Linked DNA regions of Cupriavidus metallidurans CH34. The protein of the gene in region 2 binds, or shares a complex with, the protein of the main gene of each other region. Links are inferred from orthologs where the notes say so. Each region holds a gene or a part of one and is shown on either strand. Other genes may lie near its edges.

The links.
Region 1: the proteins of RMET_RS09415 (region 2) and RMET_RS04525 are in contact, whole or in part, in a cryo-EM structure (PDB 9GE8), measured with the Escherichia coli proteins. The link is inferred for Cupriavidus metallidurans CH34 from one-to-one orthologs.

The regions. Positions count from the first base shown.
Region 1 is NC_007973.1:982,652-990,107, reverse strand. Bases 2,193-5,351 are described here. They hold RMET_RS04525 (ABC transporter permease), read right to left. Parts: upstream 4,971-5,351; coding sequence 2,415-4,970; downstream 2,193-2,414. Other genes in these bases: RMET_RS04520 (DUF4126 domain-containing protein), read right to left, coding at 5,028-5,351; RMET_RS04530 (group II truncated hemoglobin), read right to left, coding at 2,193-2,399. In the rest of the region: RMET_RS04545 (LOG family protein), read right to left, coding at 1-558; RMET_RS04540 (TetR/AcrR family transcriptional regulator), read right to left, coding at 555-1,265; RMET_RS04535 (DUF924 family protein), read right to left, coding at 1,367-1,969; more of RMET_RS04530, read right to left, coding at 1,956-2,192; more of RMET_RS04520, read right to left, coding at 5,352-5,624; RMET_RS04515 (substrate-binding domain-containing protein), read right to left, coding at 5,721-6,818; RMET_RS04510 (ABC transporter substrate-binding protein), read left to right, coding at 6,961-7,456.
Region 2 is NC_007973.1:2,038,819-2,046,028, forward strand. The notes cover bases 2,739-5,651. They hold RMET_RS09415 (ABC transporter ATP-binding protein), read right to left. Parts: upstream 4,588-5,651; coding sequence 3,889-4,587; downstream 2,739-3,888. Other genes in these bases: pgi (glucose-6-phosphate isomerase), read left to right, coding at 2,739-3,873; RMET_RS09420 (arylesterase), read left to right, coding at 4,574-5,254; RMET_RS09425 (SurA N-terminal domain-containing protein), read right to left, coding at 5,390-5,651. In the rest of the region: RMET_RS09400 (D-amino acid dehydrogenase), read left to right, coding at 1-352; RMET_RS09405 (bifunctional ADP-dependent NAD(P)H-hydrate dehydratase/NAD(P)H-hydrate epimerase), read left to right, coding at 360-1,967; more of pgi, read left to right, coding at 2,248-2,738; more of RMET_RS09425, read right to left, coding at 5,652-7,210.

The DNA.
Region 1 (7,456 bases), 1.1 Mb from region 2 along the record:
CTTGTCGACGTGCACACGCGGCGCCGCCGCCAGGCGGGCGAGCATATCCTCCGGCTCGGTGGACACGTGCAGCATGTCCGCATGAACCTGCTTCAGGAAGCCCTCGCTTACGGCGTGATTCAGAAACCCGAGCATGCCGTCGTAGAACCCCGCCACGTTGAGCAGGCCAACAGGCTTGTCGTGGTAGCCGAGCTGCGCCCACGTGAACGTTTCAAACAGCTCTTCGAACGTGCCCACGCCGCCGGGCATGGCGATGAACGCATCGGCGCGATCCGCCATCATCTGCTTGCGCTCGTGCATGTTGCGCACGATGTGAAGCTCGGTCAGGCCTCGATGGCCGACCTCCTTCTGCATCAGCGCTTCTGGAATGATGCCGATGGCGGCACCGCCGTGCGCCATAACGCTATCGGCCACGATGCCCATCAGGCCCACATTGCCCCCGCCATAGACCAGGGCCAGACCCCGCTCCGCCATGGCTTGCCCAAGCGCTCGCGCTGCTTCCGCGTACTCGGGTCGAAAACCTGGGCTCGACCCGCAATAAACACAAACCGACTTCACTTTCTGTCCTTTTCAAGCTTTGCGGCATCCGCTGCGGCCTTCTCCGCCGCGTACTCGCGCGCAAGCTGGTCGAATGCCTCGCGCGCCTTGCCACGCAGGTACGGCGCGAGAATCGAGAAGATGTGATAGCTCGACCCATGCAGATAGCCGCGAATCTGTTCGGGGTCGTTGTACTGGCGCGGGTGCTGCACGAACTGGAACGACAGCCAGTACGTGGCGATCACGACAATGTTGGTGCAGATCGCGTCCACCTGTTCCGGCGTGGCGTCCATGTCGCCATCTTCCTGGAACTGGCGGCAGATCTCGAGCGCGAAGCGCTTCTTCTGATCGACGATGCGCTTGAAGTTGGTCTCCAGCATCCGGTTGCGCGCCAGCAGGTCGTTGATGTCGCGATACAGGAAACGGTAGTTCCACAGAAACTCGGACATGTACTGCAGATAGCCCCAGCTCTCCCCCAATGTGGCCTTGTGGTCTTCCGGCATTTTGAGGCGACGCTCCATCTCCTGCTCGAAGCGCACGAAGATGGAATTGATGATGTCGTCCTTGTTGCGGAAGTGGTAGTAGAGATTGCCAGGACTGATTTCCATGGCTTCCGCAATCGTCGTCGTGGTGACGTTGGGCTCGCCAAGTTCATTGAACAGGCGCAGCGAGACGTCGAGAATGCGATCCCGGGTACGACGGGGACCGGCTTGCGGTTTGGCTTCCATGGGCGTTGGAACGACTTTGTATCGGCAGAGTTGCGATTATAAGCATAGCGTCCGAGGCCTCCCCCGGGCGTGCGGCGAGAACCGCACCTACGCGTCGATGCTCAGAATGACGAGCCCGGCTGTTTCAGATACGCGGCTTCCGCATCCGAATTCACCCGGCCCAGCACGGCGTTGCGGTGCGGGAAGCGGCCGAAGCGCGCGATGACGTCGCGATGCTTCTCGGCCCACTCCACCACATCGACTTTCCCGCCACTGTCGTCGCGCAGGGCCATCATTTCCCGCACCGCGATGTCCTGCGCATCCAGCGATTCCGCATGCTCGAACGGCAAGTAGCAGAACATGCGGTGCCACGGCGTGGGCAACTGGCGGCCCCAACCGAGGTCCAGCATCCGGCGGGCCGCCGCGAGTGCCTTGCCATCGGTGGCGAAGCTGCGTGGATCGCCGCGAAACATATTGCGCGGGAACTGGTCGAGTAGCACGATCCGGGCGCAAGCGCCCTCCGGCGTCACGAACCAGTCGTCCTCGGCTCCGTCATGCGCGGCCTGCCAGTACGACAGGAAGCGCGCCCGGACCGTGGTATCGAAGCTCACGCACTTGGTGAACCATTCGCGCCGCGAAATGTTCCATTCCGGCGCACCTGGCAAGCCGAACCAGAAATCGAGCACGGCCTGCGCGGCCGCCGGCATCCGGTTATCGCTGGACATTGCGCATCCAGTCCGCAGTCTGGAAAAGCGCCTGCATCAGCCGCATCTGCAGATCTTCCGACAGCCCCACGTCCTGCATCGCCAGTGCCATGCAACGCATCCACTGGTCACGCTCGCTGGTGCCAATCTCGAACGGCAAATGGCGCGCGCGCAGACGGGGATGGCCGAAGCGCTCGATAAAGTAGTTCGGCCCGCCCAGCCAACCACACAGGAACCAGAACAGCTTGTCGCGCGAACCCTCCAGCGAGGGCGGATGCAGCGCGCGCAGGCCGGCGAACTCCGTCTCCAGGTCCATCAGGTCGTAGAAACGATCAACCAGTTCGCGCACGCGCGCCTCGCCGCCGATCAGTTCGTACGCGGTAATCTGTTCCCGCTGCTCCTCGGGCTGGTTGGACTGCCCGTCGGGCGGGTTGGTGGATTCGGTGCTCATGGCGATACAGGGAAATCAGACGTCGCGCAGCGTCGCCAGCGCCGGTTGCCGCAATACCTCGCGCAATCCGAGCCAGCCGCCCGCAAAAGCGCAGATCATGCCAGAAACCACGCCGACCGGTACGATCCAGATGTTGAATCGGTACGGGAAATCGAACACGTACTGCGACAGGCCCCAACCCACCCCGATAGCGCCGACGCTGGCCAGCAGCCCCGCCAGTCCGCCGACCACGAGGAATTCCGCGTACTGGGTCTGTCGTACCAGCGCCGCCGACGCACCCAGCGCCTTGAGTAGCCCGGCATCGCGCTTGCGCTCGTCACGCGCGCCGGATAGCGCCGCATAGAGCACGGTCACGCCGGCCAGCAGCGTGAAGACGAACAGAAACTCCACGGCGGCGATTACCTGGTCCAGAACCTGCTGGATCTGCCGCAGGATCAAGTCGGTGTTCACCACTGTGATGTTCGGGAATGCAGCGGCAAGCTGATTGCCAAGCGCGGCCTTGGCGGGCGGCAGATGGAACGCGGTGATGTAGGTCTCGGGCAGACCCTGCATCTTGGCCGTCGGCAGAATCACGAAGAAATTCACGCGCATCGAGCCCCAGTCGAGCTTACGCAGCGACGTGACGGGTGCCTCGACGGTCTGTCCGGCCACGTCGAACCGCAACGTGTCGCCAAGCTGGATATGTAGCGTCTTGGCGATGCCCTCTTCCACCGACGCGCCACCTTCGTCCCAGCGGCCCGAGGTGACTTGATTGCCTTCGGGAAGCTGGTCCATGTACGACAGGTTGAACTCGCGCTCCACCAGATTGCGCGCGCGTCCCTCCGGGTAGCTCTCGGCCTGGACCGGCCGGCTGCCGATCTGCGTCAGGCGGCCGCGCACCATCGGATAGAGCAGATCTTCCACGCCATCCTTTGCCAGCATCGCCTGCAGCGGATCGCGCTGATCCGGCTGGATATTGATGATGAAGCGATTCGGCGCATTGGCCGGCGTGGCGTTGCGCCAAGAATCGATCAGGTCGTTGCGCGTCATACCCAGCAACAACAGCGCCATCAGCCCGACGGCAAGCGCGACGGTCTGCAGCACAGTGACGCCACGGCGGCGTTCGAGCACGGCCAGCGCGAAGCGCCAGCCGACATTGCCACGCGCGCGGCCACGCATCACACGAGATAGCAGGAGCAACAGACCCAGCGCCAGCACCGCAAACGCGATACCCGCGCCAACAAACCCACCAGCCGTGGTCACCCCGAGCTTCAGGTCACGCGCCGCCACCAGCAGCAGCGCCACGAAAGCACCGAGCCCGAGCGCATAGGCCACCCAGACGGACACGGGAGGCACGCCGATATCGCGTCGCAGCACACGCAGTGGCGCCACACGCGTCAGCGCCAGCAGCGGCGGCAATGCAAAGCCCACCAGCAGTACCAGCCCCGCGGCCACGCCGATCAGCGCGGGCACCGCCGACGGATGCGGCAACGACACCTGCAGCAGCCCACCGAGCGACATCAGCAATCCATAGTGCGCCAGATAGCCCAGCACCACGCCCACCACCGCGCCACCGAGGCCGAGCAGCGCGAATTCGATCGCGAAAGCGGTCAGGATCTGCTGGCGTGACAGGCCCAGGCACTTGTAGACCGCGCAGGCATCGGTGTGGCGCTGCATGTAGCGGCGGGCGGACATCGCGATGGCCACTGCCGCGATCATCGCCGACAGCACCGCCACCAGCGACAGGAAGCGCTCGGCGCGATCAAGCGTGGCACGCATCTGCGGCTGTCCCGATTCCAGAGACTCCACGCGCGTATTGCGCAGATGCCGGCGCTGGATTTCGTCGGTTGCCCACTTCCGATACTCCTCGCCTGCCACATCGGAGCCCGCAACGAGCAAGCGGTATGTCACACGGCTGCCCCAGCCGATCAGCTTCGTCGCATCAAGGTCGGACAGCGGCAACAACACACGCGGCGCGAAGTTCATGAAGCCCGCGCCACGATCGAGTTCCTGCGTGAGAATCCGGTCGATATAAAACGTCTTGCTGCCGAGTTGCAGGCTGTCGCCAACATGCAGGCCTAGCGCGATCAGCAGCGCTTCGTCGACCCACACCTTGCCCGGGGCGGGAATGCCCTCCGCCACCGTCTCGGCGCCGCCCGGGGCACTGGCCACCTTGAGCCGGCCGCGCAGCGGATAGTCGTCGGTCACCGCCTTCAGCGCCGCCAGCTGGCTCGGTGCTTCGGCATGCTCGGGCGCGCCTCTCACGCGCGCCGTTGCCATGCTCGGGAACGTGACGGTCTGCGCCACCCGGAGTCCGTCACGCTGCGCCCGCTCGGCGAAGGCCGCGTCGAATGGCTGGTCGGAAATCAACAGCACATCGGCCGCGATCATCTGCCGCGCGTCGCGCTCCAGGCCCAGACGCATCCGGTCCGCCAGAAAGCCCACGCTGGTCAGCGCCGCCACGGCCAGCACTAGCGCGAACAACAGCAGCGTCAGTTCCCCGGCCAGCCAGTCCCGGCGGGCCATGCGCAAGGCTTGCCGCCAGGCGGAAAAACGCGGCTGAGAAGCTTTGACGGTCGTTTCGGCAGACATCGGCGATCGGTTCAGGTTATCTATCGGTGTATCGGTGCGCTAGGGACGCTAGGGGCGCTAGGGGCGCTGGTTGTCAGCGTTGCCGCGCAGCCCGGCGTGCAGACGCCGCACGCCACGCCACAGCTTCGGCAGCAGCCATGCGGCAGTGATCAGGAACAGGACCAGCAGGATCAGGAATACCACGGGCAGGAAGAACGCCAGCAGCAGCCCGCCGGCCGTGGTGATGTCTTCGGTGAATGAGGCCACCCAGTTCGAAAATGGTTCGGGCGACACATTGATCAATGCCCGCGTGCCCGCTTTCGTCGCGTGGGCGGTGCCGGCAAGCGTGCCGCCGATCAGGCCGGCCGCCACCATCCATTGGGGATCGAGCTGGCCGAATGCGGCGGCGGCCAGGATCGCCCCGGCGGGAATGCGGATGAAGGTCTGGATGCCATCCCAGACCGTGTCGAAGCCCGGCACCTTGTCCGCGACGAACTCGGCCGCAGCCATCGCGCCGGCAATGCCGATCACCCACCAGGACTCGAGCACGTGCAGGCCTGGCGGCAGGTCGAGCCAGCCCAGACGGGCCAGTACACCTGCCGTCAGCACGGCCAGATAGAGACGAATGCCGCTGGCCCAGGACATGCCTGCGGCCAGCGCGGCGGTTTCCAGCATTGCACTCCTCGCGTTTGTCGCGGTTTATCGCTATTTGTCGCTGCGGACTTGCGAAGAGTGTAATACGCCTGCGCCCAGGCGCCTCTCAGGCCCGGCTCAAGCCCCTTCCTTGCCGTCGGGACCGTACCAGGGCAACGCCTGCTGCGGCGTCAGGATGCCAGCCGGTTCCGCCGCCGTGTATCCCGGAAGTTGCTCGATGCGCCGCGCGAAGGCCGGGTCGGCAAGCAGCGACAGCAGCGCGGTCACCCACGGCGCGGTCTGGTCGTTCTTGCGCAGCGCCAGATAGTAGGCCTCGCGGGTTAGCGGGACGAATGCCAGGCCGTGCGCTTCAGCGTTCATGCGCAGGCCGAAGGCGACCTGCGCGCGGCCCGAATGCACTGCTTCGGCGACCTTCTCATTGCTGAACTCGGGATCGTCGTACCCGGAAATCTGGTCTGGATACAACCCCTGCGTGGCCAGCAATTGATCAAACAGCATCCGCGTGCCCGAACTCCGCTGGCGGTTGATAAAGCGCGCGCCGGTGCGAGCCAGATCGCGCAGGTCGCGGATCTCGCGCGCCATGTCCGGCGCCACGATCAGGCCCTGCTCGCGCCACGCCAGCCGCACCAGCCGCACCGTGGCCGGCCGCAGCCACTTGCGCAGTGTCACATGCGCCACCGAACCAGCGATCTGGATCGGCGAGACATAAAAACCAGCCAGTTCCGACTGCCGCTCCTGCAGGCAGACCAGCCCTTCCACGCTGCCGCAGAACACGGTATCGAGTTGCAGTGGCGCCGGCGTTTCCCTGAGCGCGGCGGCCAGCGTTTCCACGGCCGGGTCGTGGCTGCCGGAGAAATGCAGCACGGTCTGAGGCCGCGCGGCCTCATCGAGATCGGTCAGGAAATCCGCCATGGCCTTCTGCACGGCCGGATCGATCGTCTCGCGCAGTCGCAGTTCGGCCCGTAGCAACCGTTCGCCGAAGCGCGTCAGCGATGCGCCACGCCCGCGCTCCATGTCGAGCATCGAGCGGCCGAGCATCTCCTCCCAAGTGCGCATCACACCCCAGGCATGACGATAGGAAAGTCCGATTTCCTGTGCCGCCCGATGGAGCGACCCCGTTTCACGCACGGCCTTGAGTAGCTGGAACACCTTGCCGTTGGCGCGGGGGTTGTCATCGGCGGCAATGACCGGGAACAGGTCAAAGCGGAAGGTCATATGTTTCGCCTTGCATATTTACGAGGTCTACAGGCTCATCGACAATCGTGTGCCTCGGTTTCCACGACGATTCGCGCATTCTCCATGAAGCATCGTCGCTATGGCAATTGTGTTTCCAAAAACATAAGAGAAGGAATTGCACATGTCTGATCGCCGTCTTCCCCACCCGATCCGCCGGCTTCGCACCTCACCCGCCATCACGGCCGCGCTGGCATTCGTTGTGCTCTCCACAGCATATGGCACAGCGAATGCCGCCGACCTGAAAATGGCCACGACCACGAGCACCGAGAATTCCGGGCTGCTCAAGTACCTGCTGCCGAAGTTCGAGCAGAAAACCGGCATCAACATGAAGGTGATCGCCGTCGGCTCGGGCAAGGCCATGAAGATGGGCGAGATGGGCGACGTGGACGTGCTGCTGGTGCACGCACGCAAGATGGAAGACGAATTCGTCGCGGCCGGCTATGGCGTCAACCGTCGGGACGTGATGTACAACGACTTCATCGTCGTCGGCCCCGCGAACGATCCGGCCAACCTGAAGGGCGGGAAGGACGTCATCGCCGGATTCAAGAGGCTGGCTGGCAGCGGCAGCAAGTTCATCTCGCGCGGCGACAATTCCGGCACCGACGTGATGGAGAAGG
Region 2 (7,210 bases):
CGTGGCGGGCACCGCGGAGCTTGGATCGCGCAAGCTCGATCTGCGGCCGGCCGCGTTGCAAACCCTGATCAAGGTCGCGCGCGACTGGTTTCCGGTAGCCGGGCACTACAATGCCGCCACGCTCTGGGCCGGAGCGCGACCGATGCTGCCTGACGGCCCGCCCCTGATCGGCGCCACCCGCGTGCCGGGCCTGTTTCTGAACCTCGGCCATGGCTCGACGGGCTGGGCGATGAGCTGCGGATCGGGCAAAATTGCCGCGGACCAGATCGCCGCGAGCGCCGGCCAAGGCGACGGGCCAGCCATCGACATGGATGGGCTGACACCCGAACGTTACCGGCTGGGCCCCGCCTGATACCGATATGAGCACGACTGTCTCGCCTTCGACATCCCCGGACCCCGACGCGACGCCGGACCGCATCGCGCTGGATCCCGCCGGCACGGACGTTACGCCGCTTTACGACCTGACGACGATCCGTCGCGTGGAGCACGCCGGGCTGGCCGCGACCCCGCCTTTCACGTTGATGTCCCGCGCGGGCGCTGCGGCAGCGGACTGGCTGCACGCATGGGTGCCGAATGGCCGCATCCTCTGCCTGGCTGGCCCTGGCAACAACGGCGGCGACGCGCTGGTCGCCGCCCTGCGCCTGCATCAGCGCGGACGGCTCGTGGAAACCTGGCTGATCGGCGAAGCCGACCTGCTGCCCGCCGATGCGGCCCGCGCCTGGCTCGAGGCCCGCGCCGCCGGCGTGCCGCTCCTGGCGCTGCCCAACGATGCCGATACCGGGATTCCTCCCTGGCCGAATGGATGCGCGGCAATCGTTGATGGATTGCTGGGGATCGGACTCAACCGTGCGGCCGACGGCAATATGGCGCGTTGGATTGATCATCTCAATAACTCGCACCTGCCGGTATTCTCGCTCGATATCCCGAGCGGATTGTTCGCCGACACCGGCGCCGGCAACCCGGCGGTCCGGGCACAACGCACGCTGACGTTCCTGGCTGCCAAGCCGGGCCTGCTGACCCTGGATGGCCGCGATTGCGCTGGCGAGGTCGATATCGCACCACTCGGGCTCGACTATCCGCCAGCCGAACATCCCGTGGCGGTGGTCAATCAGCCGCCGGGTTTTTCCCATTCGCTGCCGCGACGTGAGCACGCGGATAACAAAGGCAGCTTCGGCAGCCTGGCAGTGATCGGTGGCAGCCATGGAATGACCGGGGCCCCATTGCTTGGCGCGCGCGCCGCCCTATATCTGGGCGCCGGTCGTGTCCATGTGGGATTCCTCGCGCAACCGGCACCCGCCATCGACCCGGTCCATCCGGAGTTGATGCTGCACGCCGTGACGGAGCTTTCGCCCGGCGCGATGTCCGCCTACGTGGTCGGCCCCGGGATGGGCACGGGTGCCTCCGCGCGCAAGCAACTGACGCAATTGATCGATATCTGCGCCAACGCGGCGACAGCCGCACCGCTGGTGCTCGATGCGGATGCGCTCAACCTGCTGGCTACCGATGGCACGCTGGCCCAGCAACTTGTCGAAAGCGGCGTGGCACACGTGATGACGCCCCACCCGCTTGAGGCCGCGCGACTGCTGGGCAGCACCGTGGCCGATATCCAGCGCAACCGGCTGGCGGCCGCCACCGCGCTGGCCACGCGGTGGCAGGCCACGATCGTACTCAAGGGCTCCGGGAGCGTGATCGCGTCCCCAGACGGCGCGCCGCCCGCGATCAATCCAACCGGCAATGCCGCGCTCTCCACCGCGGGCACCGGTGATGTCCTGGCCGGAATGATCGGCGCCCTGATCGCCCAGGGCATGCCGATCGTCGCAGCCGCGCGCGCGGCGGTCTGGATTCACGGCCGCGCCGCCGACAGGCTAGTAGCGTCGGGCACGGGCCCGGCTGGCATGACTGCCAGCGAGCTCTATCTTCCCGCCCGGGATATTTTCAACGCGTTGCTGCGCGGTGGCGGCGCGTGACGTCCCGCCAACGCCACCAACAATGCCGCGCGAATCACGCCAGACGCCGTCCAGGTGATCTCAGGTGATGCGCGCGGCGCGGCACGCGTCGGACAATTGCCGATAGGGGGCGTTGGCACCCTCTGCTAAGGTAACGACATCCCGACGTCGGAAACCGTCAATCCCGCAAGCCTCGTTACTTTTTGCTGCCACTTCCGGAATTTGCGATCACATTCTGACGATATACTTGCTGGCGCCTGCCTCGTGCGGGCGTTCGTGCCCGATTTCCCCCCAAGAACGAATGCCGACTGACCTCCAAGCCTGGAACGCCCTTCGCCAACACCATGACGTCGTCCGCGAGACGCCGATGCAGCAGTGGTTCGCCGAAGCCGGGGCTGCCCAACGGGTCGATGCCTTCTCGCTGGAAGCCTCTGGCCTGTATCTGGATTACTCGAAGAACCGCATCACCGGCGAGACCCTTGCGCTGCTGATGAAGCTTGCCGAGGAAGCCGGCGTGCCGGCGCGCCGCGACGCCATGTTCGCTGGCGAACATATCAACGCCACCGAAGATCGTGCCGCGTTGCACGTCGCGCTACGCGCCCTGCCCGACGCGCCGTTCAAGGTCGACGGCGCATCGGTCATGCCCGCCATCCACGATGTACTCCGCCGGATGCGCGAGTTTGCCGGCCGCGTGCGCAGTGGCGTTTGGACCGGCTCCACGGGCCAGGGGATCACCGACATTGTCAACATCGGCATCGGCGGCTCTGACCTGGGCCCGCGCATGGTATGCCGCGCCCTGGCGCATCTGGCCGACCCGCGCGGACCGCGTGTGCACTTCGTTTCGAATGTGGATGGCACCGAGCTTGCCGAAACGCTCCAGCGCCTGGATCCAGCACGCACGCTAGCGATCGTCTGTTCGAAGACGTTCACCACGCTCGAAACCATGGCCAACGCCTGCAGCATGCGGGACTGGTTCCTGCGCCACGGCGTGGCCGAGAATCAGCTCGCGCGGCACTTCGTCGCCGTGTCGACCAATCGCGACGCGGTGGTCGATTTCGGCATCGACCCGAACAACATGTTCGAGTTCTGGGATTGGATCGGTGGCCGGTTCTCGCTGTGGTCGTCGGTCGGCCTGTCGATTGCGCTGGCCGTCGGCTTCGACGCCTTCGAGGACCTGCTGCTCGGGGCCCGCGCGATGGACGATCATTTCCGCACTGCACCGCTCGCCCAAAACATGCCGGTGGTGATGGCGATGCTGGGCATCTGGTATCGCAATTTCCACGACATGCCGACGAGCTGCATGGCGCCCTATTCGACCTCGCTCGAACTGTTTCCGGCGTTCCTCCAGCAACTCGAGATGGAGAGCAACGGCAAGTCGGTCCAGCTCGATGGCCGTCCGGTGGACGCGGATACCGCGCCAGTGGTCTGGGGCACGGCTGGCACCAACGGCCAGCACGCCTACTTCCAGATGATCCACCAGGGCTCACAGATCGTGCCGGTCGATTTCGTCGCGCCGCTGGTGCCGCCGCGCGAACTGCCGGGACATCACGTCAAGCTGCTGGCCAACTGCTTTGCACAGGCCGAGGCATTGATGCGCGGACGCAGTGCGGAAGAACTCCAAGCGGCCGGCGTCGACGCAGCACGCATTCCGCATATGGTGTTCGAGGGCAACCGCCCCAGCAACATGCTGCTGATGGAAAACCTGACGCCGCACGTGCTGGGCGCGCTGATCGCGCTCTATGAGCACCGCACCTTCGTGCAGGGCATCGTCTGGAACATCAATTCGTTCGATCAGTGGGGCGTGGAGCTCGGCAAGATCCTGGCGCGCCCGATCGAGGCCGAACTCAGTGGCAATGCCACGGAAGCCCACGATGCATCGACCGCCGCGCTGATCGCGCGGGCACGCCGCTCACTGGCGCGCAGTTAACCCCGTCGACACCGCTCAGACGCCCACATCCATGAACTCATCGCTGGCTACACGGCCAGCCTCGATCGTCAGGATGCGGCCGCATCGCGCCGCCACCGAACGGTCGTGCGTGACCAGCACGAGTGTCGATCCCGCATCGCGATTGAGCTCGAACATCAGCGCGATGACCGCCTCGCCCGTGGCGGTGTCCAGACTTCCGGTCGGCTCGTCCGCAAACAAAATATCGGGCCGCGCAACGAAGGCGCGCGCCAACGCCACACGCTGCTGCTCGCCGCCGGAAAGCGTGCGTGGATAATGGGACAGCCGCTGACCGAGCCCAACTCGCTCCAGCATGTCGACGGCCCGCTCGCGCACGTGATCGGTCTCGCCACGCAACTCGAGCGGAAGCATTACGTTCTCCAGCGCGGTCAGATGGCCGACCAGCTGGAACGACTGAAACACGAAGCCAACGTGACGCCCGCGCAGCGCGGCACGCTGGTCTTCATCGAGCCGGAACAGATCCTGACCATGGAGCCGGACCGATCCCGTGCTCGGCAGATCGAGCCCGGCAAGCAGGCCAAGTAGCGTGGACTTGCCCGACCCAGACGCCCCGACAATGGCCAACGTTTCACCCGCTGTGACGGAAAACGTTACGTCGTGCAAAATCGTCAGCGAACCGGTCGTATCGGCTACGGTCTTTCCTAATGACTCGACGGCAAGAATGGACGTGGACATGCGAGAGAGGATGACAAACAGTAGGCGCCGGCAATGGCTGGCGGCGTTGGGTATCACACTGGCAACTGCCGTCATGACGGCAGTGCCGGCGCACGCGCAATCTGGCAACAAGCCCGCGCTGCTGGTACTGGGCGACAGCCTGTCCGCGGAGTACGGCATTGCACGCGGCACTGGCTGGGTCAGCCTGCTGCAGGACCGCCTGAGCAAGGAGCGGTTCGATTATAGCGTCGTCAACGCGAGCATCAGTGGCGAGACCACAATCGGTGGCAAAACTCGCCTGCCTGACCTGCTCAAGCGACACAAGCCGGCGGTGGTAATCGTCGAGCTGGGTGCCAACGACGCCCTGCGCGGCTTCCCGTTGCAGACCACCGAGGCCAATCTGAGAACGATCGTCAGCGATGCCCAGCGAGCTGGTGCCACTGTGCTGCTCGTGGGAATGCGAATCCCGCCGAACTATGGTCAGGATTACACCGAGCGATTCTTCGCACTCTACAGCAAGCTGGCCAAGGAAAAACGGGCCGCGCTGGTGCCCTTCCTGCTGGACAACGTGATCTCGCGTCCCGAATGGTTCCAGACCGATCGGATTCATCCGACCTCCGCTGCACAGCCCACGTTGCTGGACAATGTCTGGTCGCAGTTGAAACCGTTGTTGAAAAAGGCGGCGTAGGCATCGGACCTTAGGCCGAGCTGGACTTCCCGGTCCGCACCACGGCATCCCGAGCTGATCGGCAAGACCACATGCAAAAAAGCCCCTGCAGGCTCGCAACCGCAGGGGCTTCTTTACATCGCAGGTGACGTCGCGTCAGTGTGCAGCAGGTGCGCTCGCTGCCGCGTCGTCCGTCTTGGCCGGATGCAGGATCTTCACCTTCGCACCGGCCTTGAGCACGTCATAGAACGCTGCCAGTTCCGTCTGGCCGGCCATCTGGCCCAGTTGCTGCGCGTCAGCCTCACGCTGGTTTGCGTTGGCCTGCGGCGGCGTGCCAACCTTGGCGATACGGTAGATCGCGTACCCATCCGCGCCGAGGTCCACACCCACGAGCGAAGGCAGCTTCGAGGCATCGGCACGCATGATCGAATCGACAGCCTTCGGCGACACGCCATCAGCCTTGGCACGCGACACGGTCACCATCGAGCCGAAGCCATCAGCGCTGCCGCTCTTCTTCAAGGCATCAAGACGGGCTTCGCCATCCTTGCGTGCCAGTTCCGCCGCCTGCTGTGCGACGTAGGCCTGACGCACCAGCGCCTCTACCTCTTCGAACTTGCGCGCGGCGGCCGGGCGATAGTCGACGATGCGCGCCGACACCAGCGTAGTCGGGCCGACTTGCACGGCTTCCGTATTGCGCTTGTTCTTGATGGCGTCATCGCTGAACAGCGCCTTGAGCACCTTCTCGTTATTGAGCGGGTTGTCCTTGCCCAACACCGGATTCGGCGTACGCGTGACATTGTCCGCAGTCTGGATCGTCAGCTTGAACTTGTCGGCGGCGGGCTTGAGGCTCTCGGACTGCTCGTACACCATGTTGCCGAACGCATCGGCCTGCTCGGTATACGCCTTCGCGGCAAGCTGCTTCTTGAGTTCGATCTCGAGTTCGGGACGCACTGCCTCGAGCGGCTCGGTCGCTGCCGGCTTGATACCCGTCAGCTTGATGATGTGATAGCCGTAATCGGTTTCCACAACATCGCTGATCTGGCCATCCTTGAGCGCAAACATCGCGTCTTCAAACGGCTTGACCAGGGCACCACGACCCATGAAGCCGAGGTCGCCGCCCTTCTCCGCCGAACCAGGATCCTGCGAGTTCTTCTTCGCAACATCGGCGAACGTGTCTGGATGCTTGCGCAGGTCCTCCAGCAGCTTCTCGGCCTTCTCCTTGGCGGCCTTGCGGTCTGCCTCCTTGCCATCCTTCGGCGCGGCGATCAGGATGTGGCTGGCGCGACGTTGCTCGTCAGTATGGAAACGTTGTATGTTGCTGTCGTAATACGACTTCAACTGATCGGGGGTGATCGTCTGGCTGGCAGCCAGGGCATCACCCGACAGCACCAGATACTCGACCTTGGCCTGCTCGGGCATCGTGTACGCTGCCAGATGGGACTCGTAGTAGGCCTTCAGCGCGGCGGCGTCCGGCGTCACCTTGGCCGTGAAATCGGCCGGCTTGATCACGATGGCCTGCACATCACGCTGCTGGTCGCGAATCGCGATCAGGCGATCGAGCAGCGACTTCGGCACGAAAGCTGTCGTACCGATGGCACCACCCAGTTGCTGCGTGGAGAGTTCGAAACGCATCCGTGCGTCGAGCTGCTCGGGCGTCATACCTTGCGCCGCCAGCAGCTGCACGTAGGCCTTCTCGTCGAACTTGCCGTCCGCCGTGCGAAGCTGGGCGATGGCGGGAATGCTCTGGATCGCAGCAGCGATCTGCGCATCGGAAACCGTCAGGTGCTTCTTCTGAGTGGCTTCCGAAATAACACGCTGCTGGATCAACTGGTCCAGCACGGCCTGCCGCGCGGCAGGGCCTTCGAACATGCGCGGATCGTAGTTGTTGCCCAGCATCTGGCGCATCCGTTCGCTCTGGTCGCGCACCACATTGTCGACTTCCTGCACGGTGATGGCCCGGCCGTCGACCTTGGCAGC